One region of the Mesorhizobium sp. M0910 genome, then DNA from elsewhere that is predicted to be linked to it. Evidence: predicted binding sites of a transcription regulator. Region 1 holds the regulator's gene; the other holds the start of a gene.
What was found. Region 1 encodes LexA, which represses DNA repair genes until DNA is damaged. Its sites were predicted from a motif close to TGTTCNNNNTGTGTTCNG; they were not measured.
Positions count from the first base shown of each region.

Region 2: NKH78_RS04790 (ImuA family protein) is a predicted target of LexA. The motif match lies at 1,303-1,320, and genes of this name have one in related genera.

Region 1 covers NZ_JAMYNZ010000005.1:284,197-287,611, reverse strand. The annotation lists gene NKH78_RS15130 (ComEC/Rec2 family competence protein) at 1-1,388, shown strand, start outside; gene lexA (transcriptional repressor LexA) at 1,382-2,116, opposite strand; gene kynU (kynureninase) at 2,565-3,415, shown strand, end outside.
Region 2 covers NZ_JAMYNZ010000002.1:191,638-195,052, forward strand. The annotation lists gene NKH78_RS04780 (metallopeptidase family protein) at 1-186, opposite strand, end outside; gene NKH78_RS04785 (DUF3800 domain-containing protein) at 420-1,172, shown strand; gene NKH78_RS04790 (ImuA family protein) at 1,344-2,426, shown strand; gene NKH78_RS04795 (DUF6504 family protein) at 2,359-3,415, shown strand, end outside.

The DNA.
Region 1 (3,415 bases):
GCGCCTTTGCGCTGTTTCCCGACTTCTCATCGCGACGGCCGGTCAAGAAATATGCCGCAGCCGCCGCGCTTTTTTCGATTGCGGCCTACCTCGTCTTTTCCGGCATTGTGGTAGCGGCCGAACGCAGCTTCATCATGCTGGCGGTGATGCTTATCGCCGTGCTGTTCGACCGGGCCGCGCTCACCATGCGCAACCTGGCGATCTCGGCCATCGCGGTCATCGTGGTGTCGCCGCACGAGGTGGTCGGTCCGAGCTTCCAGATGTCCTTCGCCGCGACGGCGGCCCTTGTCGGCGCCTATGCCGGCTGGTCCGACTACCGCGCCGGCAGGGCCACCACGCCGCCGCCGCGGCGGTCGCCGCTACGCCTCGCCACGCGAAAGGTCCTGCTGGGCATGGGCGGCCTGGCGATGACCTCGATCATTGCAGGGAGCGCCACGGCGCTTTTCGCCATATGGCATTTCCAGCGCGTGGCGCCGCTCAGCCTGTTCGCCAATCTGGCCATCATGCCCATCGTCTCACTGGTCGTCATGCCCTTCGCCGTCCTCAGTGCGCTGGCGATGCCGTTCGGCGCGGATGGGCCTTTCCTATACGTGATGGGCAAAGGGCTGACGGCGATGATCGCCCTGTCCGGGTGGATCTCCGAGCGCTCGCCGATCGATGCGGTCGGACTGATTTCGCTGAGATCTGTCCTTTTGGTGACGATCGCCCTCGTCATTGCCAGCATGGCGACGACCTGGTTGCGGCTCGCGGCACTTCCTTTTGCGCTCGCCGGCTTGCTAACGACAACGCAGACGCGCGTACCCGACGTATTGATCTCGGAGGACGCACGGCTGGTCGCGCTGCCGATCGGCAGCGGTGAGCTCGCCGTCAACCGGGCACGCCCGAATGAGTTCACGATCGACAACTGGAAACGCGCGCTCACATCAGAGGCTATCGTCGCGCCGGAAACACCTGGAAAGAACGATCCGCAATTCGACATTGCCGATCCGGCCGACCTACCGCCGGGCATGCCGTTCATTTGCACGGACGGTCTCTGCCTCGCCAGGCATCCATCCGGCGCGATCATTGCGCAAGCCAAGGACCGCGATACCGCACGGCCAGCCTGCGCCTTCGCCAGCTTGATCGTCATCGACGACGCCACCGCCCATAATCCCTGCTACTACGACCGGCTGGTCCTCGTCGTCACCAAACGGCAACTGGCGCGCGCGGGAAGTGCGGCCGTCTATTTCGATCCACAAGCGGCAACACGCGCCGAAATCCGCTTCGCCGTCGAAAAATCATACCGGCCCTGGCACGTGCAGCGGAAATTTTCACGCGCGGCGCGCGGCCTGCCGCCATACCGCAGAGCCGACAATCCAAAAGCCGGCACCAAGGGCGCAACTCAGTAGCGGCGGATCAGCCCAACGAGCTTGCCCTGCACCTTGACCCTGTCTGGTCCGAAGATGCGCGTCTCGTAGGCCGGATTGGCGGCCTCCAGGGCGATCGAGGCGCCCTTGCGGCGGAACCGCTTCAGCGTCGCTTCCTCCTCGTCGACCAAGGCCACCACGATCTCACCGGGGCTCGCCGTATCGGCGTTGCGGATGATCACCGTGTCGCCGTCGAAAATGCCAGCCTCGATCATCGAATCGCCTTTGACCTCGAGCGCATAATGCTCGCCGCCCATGATCATATCCGGCGGCACCGAAATCGAATGCGTCTGGTGCTGGATAGCATCGATCGGCACACCGGCGGCGATGCGGCCCATTACCGGGATCGAAACGGCGGCGACGACATCGTCGTCATTGCCGGCTGCAGGGACGCGCGACGATGTGGGCTTGCCCTGCCGAGGGGCACCTTGCCCAAGACTGCCCTGGATGACACTCGGCGAGAACTTGCGTGCCGCATTGAGGCCGGGGGCGATCGAGTCAGGCAGGCGTAGTACCTCCAGCGCACGGGCCCGGTTGGGCAAACGGCGAATGAAGCCGCGCTCCTCCAGCGCCGTAATCAGTCGGTGGATTCCGGATTTGGAAGCCAGGTCGAGCGCTTCCTTCATCTCGTCGAAGGAAGGTGGGATACCGCTTTCCTTCAACCTTTCGTGGATGAACATAAGCAGTTCGTGTTGTTTGCGTGTCAGCATAGCGACCCCCAACAGAATCAGAAAACAAACCCAGAACAGACACTATCTGTTCCAGTTGTGTTCCGCAACTGTTTAAAGTTTAATGAATGCGTTAAGGCTCGGGAAACAAACGACGTCCCCTACCGGCGTACCGTATTTTCACCGCCGCGAGCCTCATCCCCTTGATTCTGCTTTCGTTTGCGCCGTTCTGGCCTCCTTGAAGGCGGCACTGGCATCGGCCGTCGGTCGGCAAAGGGCACGGAATTGAACCCGTATCGACTGTGCGGTTTGGTCAATGCACCGTGAACGAAACGAACTCAAAACGCCAACCTCGGGCTAACTCCAGGTTTCCACCGCCTGGTCAGGCTGCTTCTCGCCGGTGGAGCCTTGCTACGCGCTACCCGGTAATGGAAGAACAGTTGATGCGTGTCCGGCGTTGCGTTGGATTTTTTGAGGGAGCAGGCAAATCATGACGGGAATTCCCGATCTCGTGGCCGTAAAGGCGATGGATGCCGCGGATCCGCTGCGCGCGATGCGCGACCGCTTTGTGTTGCCGCAAGGAGTGATCTATCTCGACGGCAATTCGCTAGGAGCTGCTTCACGTGCCGCCTTCGATGAATTGCGCAAGGCCGCGACCGAAGAATGGTCGCATGATCTCATCCGCGCATGGAACACGGCCCGCTGGTTCAACATGCCGCTTGAACTTGGCGACCAGCTCGGGCGCCTGATCGGTGCCGCGGTCGGCCAGACGGTGGTCTGCGACACGACGTCGGTCAACATCTACAAGCTGCTGCACGCGGCCATGGCCATGCGACCGGAGCGGCAGGCCATCGTCGCCGAGGGCGATAGTTTTCCGACAGACCTCTACATGGCTGAGGGTGTGGTTTCGACGCGAAAAGATGCGCTGCTGCGCCTCTCGGGGGTCGACGCGCCGACCATCGAGGAGCTGATCGACGATCGCACCGCCGTGGTGCTGGTCAATCACGTCAACTACAAATCGGGCGAACTGCGCGACATGCCGGCTCTGACGCGCAGGGCCCAGGAAGCCGGGGCGATGATCGTCTGGGATCTCTGCCACACCGCTGGCGCGATGCCAGTCGAGCTCGACAAAGCAAACGCCGATTTTGCCGTTGGCTGCACCTATAAATATCTGAATGGCGGCCCGGGCGCGCCTGCCTTCATCTATGCGGCTGAGCGGCATCTTTCCGACATCCAGCAGCCGCTCACCGGCTGGTGGGGCCATGCACGACCCTTCGCCTTCGAGCCAGGCTATGCGGCCGGCACCGGCATCCGCCGGTTTCTGTGCGGCACCCAGCCGAT
Region 2 (3,415 bases), on a different contig from region 1:
TTCCAGCGAAAGGTCGTCCATGATCTCGTCGGTCGGGAATTCGGCGATCTGAATGACGATCTCGCCGGTCAACTTGCGAAAGTCCTCCGGCAGATGGGCATAGGCCTCCAGCGCCAGGAGCTCGATTTCCTCCATCGTTGGCGAAAGCTGGTCGTGCCAGATGCGTGTTTGGTAGATGCGAGCCATGCTTTGTCCTTTGATCCCGGCATATAGGCTTTCAGGCCGAACTCGGCAAATGGTCGGGCTGCCGCCTTTGCCCCAGGATCATAAGCAGGAATAAATTCAGCGTGTCGTAATTCGCGTACGCACTGAGGAGGTGGTACCGTGCTGAACAAATTTCGAGCCGATGAGTCGACGGAAATGGTGGAAGGCGCGTCCTAGAGTTCCGCGACACCTTTCTTGCCCCTCGGGAAGGTTTGGTGGTCGTGATTGAGGTCTACCTAGACGAATCTGGCACTGACCATGACTCGCAAATTCTTTCCGTATCCGCCGTTTGGGCTTCAAAAGAAGACTGGCAGATCTGGACCCTCGAGTGGATCGTGGCGAAGGCGCCGATAAAAATTCACCACTCGGTCGATTGCCATAACAGGCATGGGGAGTACGAAGGGTGGACCCGTGAAGAGCGAGATAGACACGTCAAGCGCATCCTGCCGGTAGTCAAAAACCACTACATTCGGGGCATTATCGCCGCCGTCGACAGGCGGAAACTGAGCGAGGTCTTGGCTCACAAACATAGCTTAGCCATCAAGCCGGAAGACATGGTACGCGGCTGGTACTACATCTGCCTGCAATGGGCCCTTCGCAGCACGTGGGAGAAACTCGCATCGGAAGGCCACGATAACATCGCATTCGTCCATGAAGCCAACCAGTACAGCGCGGCGGCGACTGAGGCGTTCCAGCAAGTCCAGCGGCATTTTCCGGGAAAATCGGCGACTTTCAATTTCGGCTCAAAAACTAGGCACCCACCGCTTCAATGCGCAGACGTATTGGCATATGAGGGGAACCATCAAATGAGGAATTTTCGCGGTCCCCTACGAAAAACCCTCCAAGCTATCGACCCTAGCTTCAGCCGCTTTAGCTTTCGCAAATATGACGATGAAGAAGTCGATCAAATCGCCGACTTTACCGCCCAATATTTGAGACGCGTCGCTTCAGAATTGGCTTCAGGCTAGAGTCAAAAGCCGCCCCCTTTTTATCAACCCCAGGCTCCCGAGCGGTTTCCTTGAAAAGCTCGGATTGCTCTTTCTGGGAATAAATTCCCCATGACTCCGCTTGACTCTTCGGGCGGCCTCTGGAATCTATAGGAACATAACGGGAACAATTGTGAGTGGAAGCTGACCGTCATGGCGACAAGCGCCGTGGCGCGGGAGACTGTTTTTGCCCTGCGCCGCCAGATCGCGAAGATCGAAGGGACCTTGCCCGAGCGCCTGGAGGCGCCGGCCAGTTCGTCGTTTGACGCGGATGTCCCTCGTCAGAGTCTGACACCCTCTCGGCATCCGACACCCGCTCGGAATCTGACCATTGTCCGGCGCGGCCTCGCCGTGGCGCCGCCCGATGCGTTTTTGCGCACCGGCGCCGAGCGCCTCGATGCTGCGCTGAGCGGCGGCCTGCCGAAGGCGGCGGTGAGCGAGTTTCATGGCGCCGCGACCCGCGATGCCGGGGTCGTTGCCGGTTTTGCCTTGTCGCTCGTCAGCCTGATCCTAAGCCAGGGGCCGCGATTGCCGGTGCTGTGGATCGGCACATCAGAGGTTTTCCGCGAGGCCGGCTTTCCCTATGCCAGGGGGCTTCACGCCTTCTTCGGCATCGAGCCGGAGCAATTGCTGTTTTCCGAGGCGCCAAGGCTGCTCGATGCGCTGTGGATCGCCGAGGAGGCTGCCCGGATGACGGCGCTGGCCGCCGTCATCCTCGAAATCCGCGGCAGCCCGCAGCGGCTTGACCTCACCGCGACGCGGCGGCTGCACGCCCGCGCGCAGAGTGCGGGCCGGCCGCTGTTCCTGCTGCGCCAGGCCGGCGAGCCCGAACCGACGGCAGCGCCCGTCCGCCTCATCCTGTCGGCGGCACCGGCGGCAACGCGTAAGACGCTTGCCGGGCCGCTCGCCGGCTCGATCGGCCGGCCCGCCTTCACCGTCGCCATCGGCAAGAGCCGCACGGCCTTGCCCGGAAAATTCACACTGGAGTGGAACCCCGATGAACGCATATTCGAAGAAAGACGGGGCGAGCAAGGAAGGTCTCAGGAATGGGCCCCAGAACGGCCAAAGAATCCTATCCCTGTGGTTTCCGCATCTCGCCGCCGAGAGAATCCTGCGGCAGCGTCTGGGGCGGTCCTGGCGTTCCCGGCCGTCGGATCACCTGCCGCTGGTGATCAGTCACCGCGACCGGAACGCCCAGCGCATCGCCGCCCTCGACGAGCGGGCCGAGGCGCTTAATCTGAAGCGCGGCATGGGCATAGCCGACGCACGCGCCATGCATCCCTCGATCGACATCGTGGAGGCCGATCCGGAGGCCGACCGGCGCCTGCTCGAAGGCCTCGCCGACTGGTGCGACCGCTATACCCCGCTGGTGGCGCTTGACGGGACCGACGGCCTCTATCTCGACGTCACCGGCTGCACCCATCTTTTCGGCGGCGAACGCTCGATGCTGGACGATATCCTGTCGCGTTTTTTCCATCAGGGCTTCGATGTCCGCGCCGGGCTTGCCGCCACGCCTGGGGCTGCCTGGGCGGCGGCGCGGTTTGCTGGCGACCGCATCGTGCCCGATGGTAAGGAGGAAGCGCTTCTCGCGCCCTTGCCGCTGGCGGCGCTGCGCATCGACCCGGAGGTACGCGCCAGCCTCGAAAGCGTCGGCCTGCGCACGGCGGGCGCCGTCATGGCGGCACCGCGCGCGCCGCTGGCCCGCCGCTTCGGCGCATCGCTGCTCTTGCGTCTCGACCAGGCGCTTGGCCGCCTCGAGGAGGCCGTGTCGCCGCGCCTGCCGGTCGCACCGCTTTCGGTCGAGCGTCACCTTGCCGAGCCGATCATGCTGACCGAGGACATCGAGCGGCTGACCGGCATGCTGGCGACCACCTTGAAGAGCGACCTCGAGCGTCGCGGCGAGGGCGCAAGGCGGCTGGCGCTGCTGCTTTTCCGCGTCGATGGCGGCGTCAGCCGCATCGCCGTCGGCACCTCGCGGCCTCTGCGCGAGCCGCGGCTGATCCAGAAATTGTTCCACGAAAGGCTTGCCGCGCTCGAACAGGATATCGACGCCGGCTATGGCTTCGATCTCGTGCGCCTTTCGGTGCTGACCGCCGCCGCCTTCGACATGCAGCAGGCCGACCTTGCCGGCGAGACGAGCGACGACGGTGCCGATATCGCGCTTTTTGCCGACCGCATCCGCGCCCGGCTCGGCGAAGGTGCGGTCTTGAAACCGGTCGCCGTCG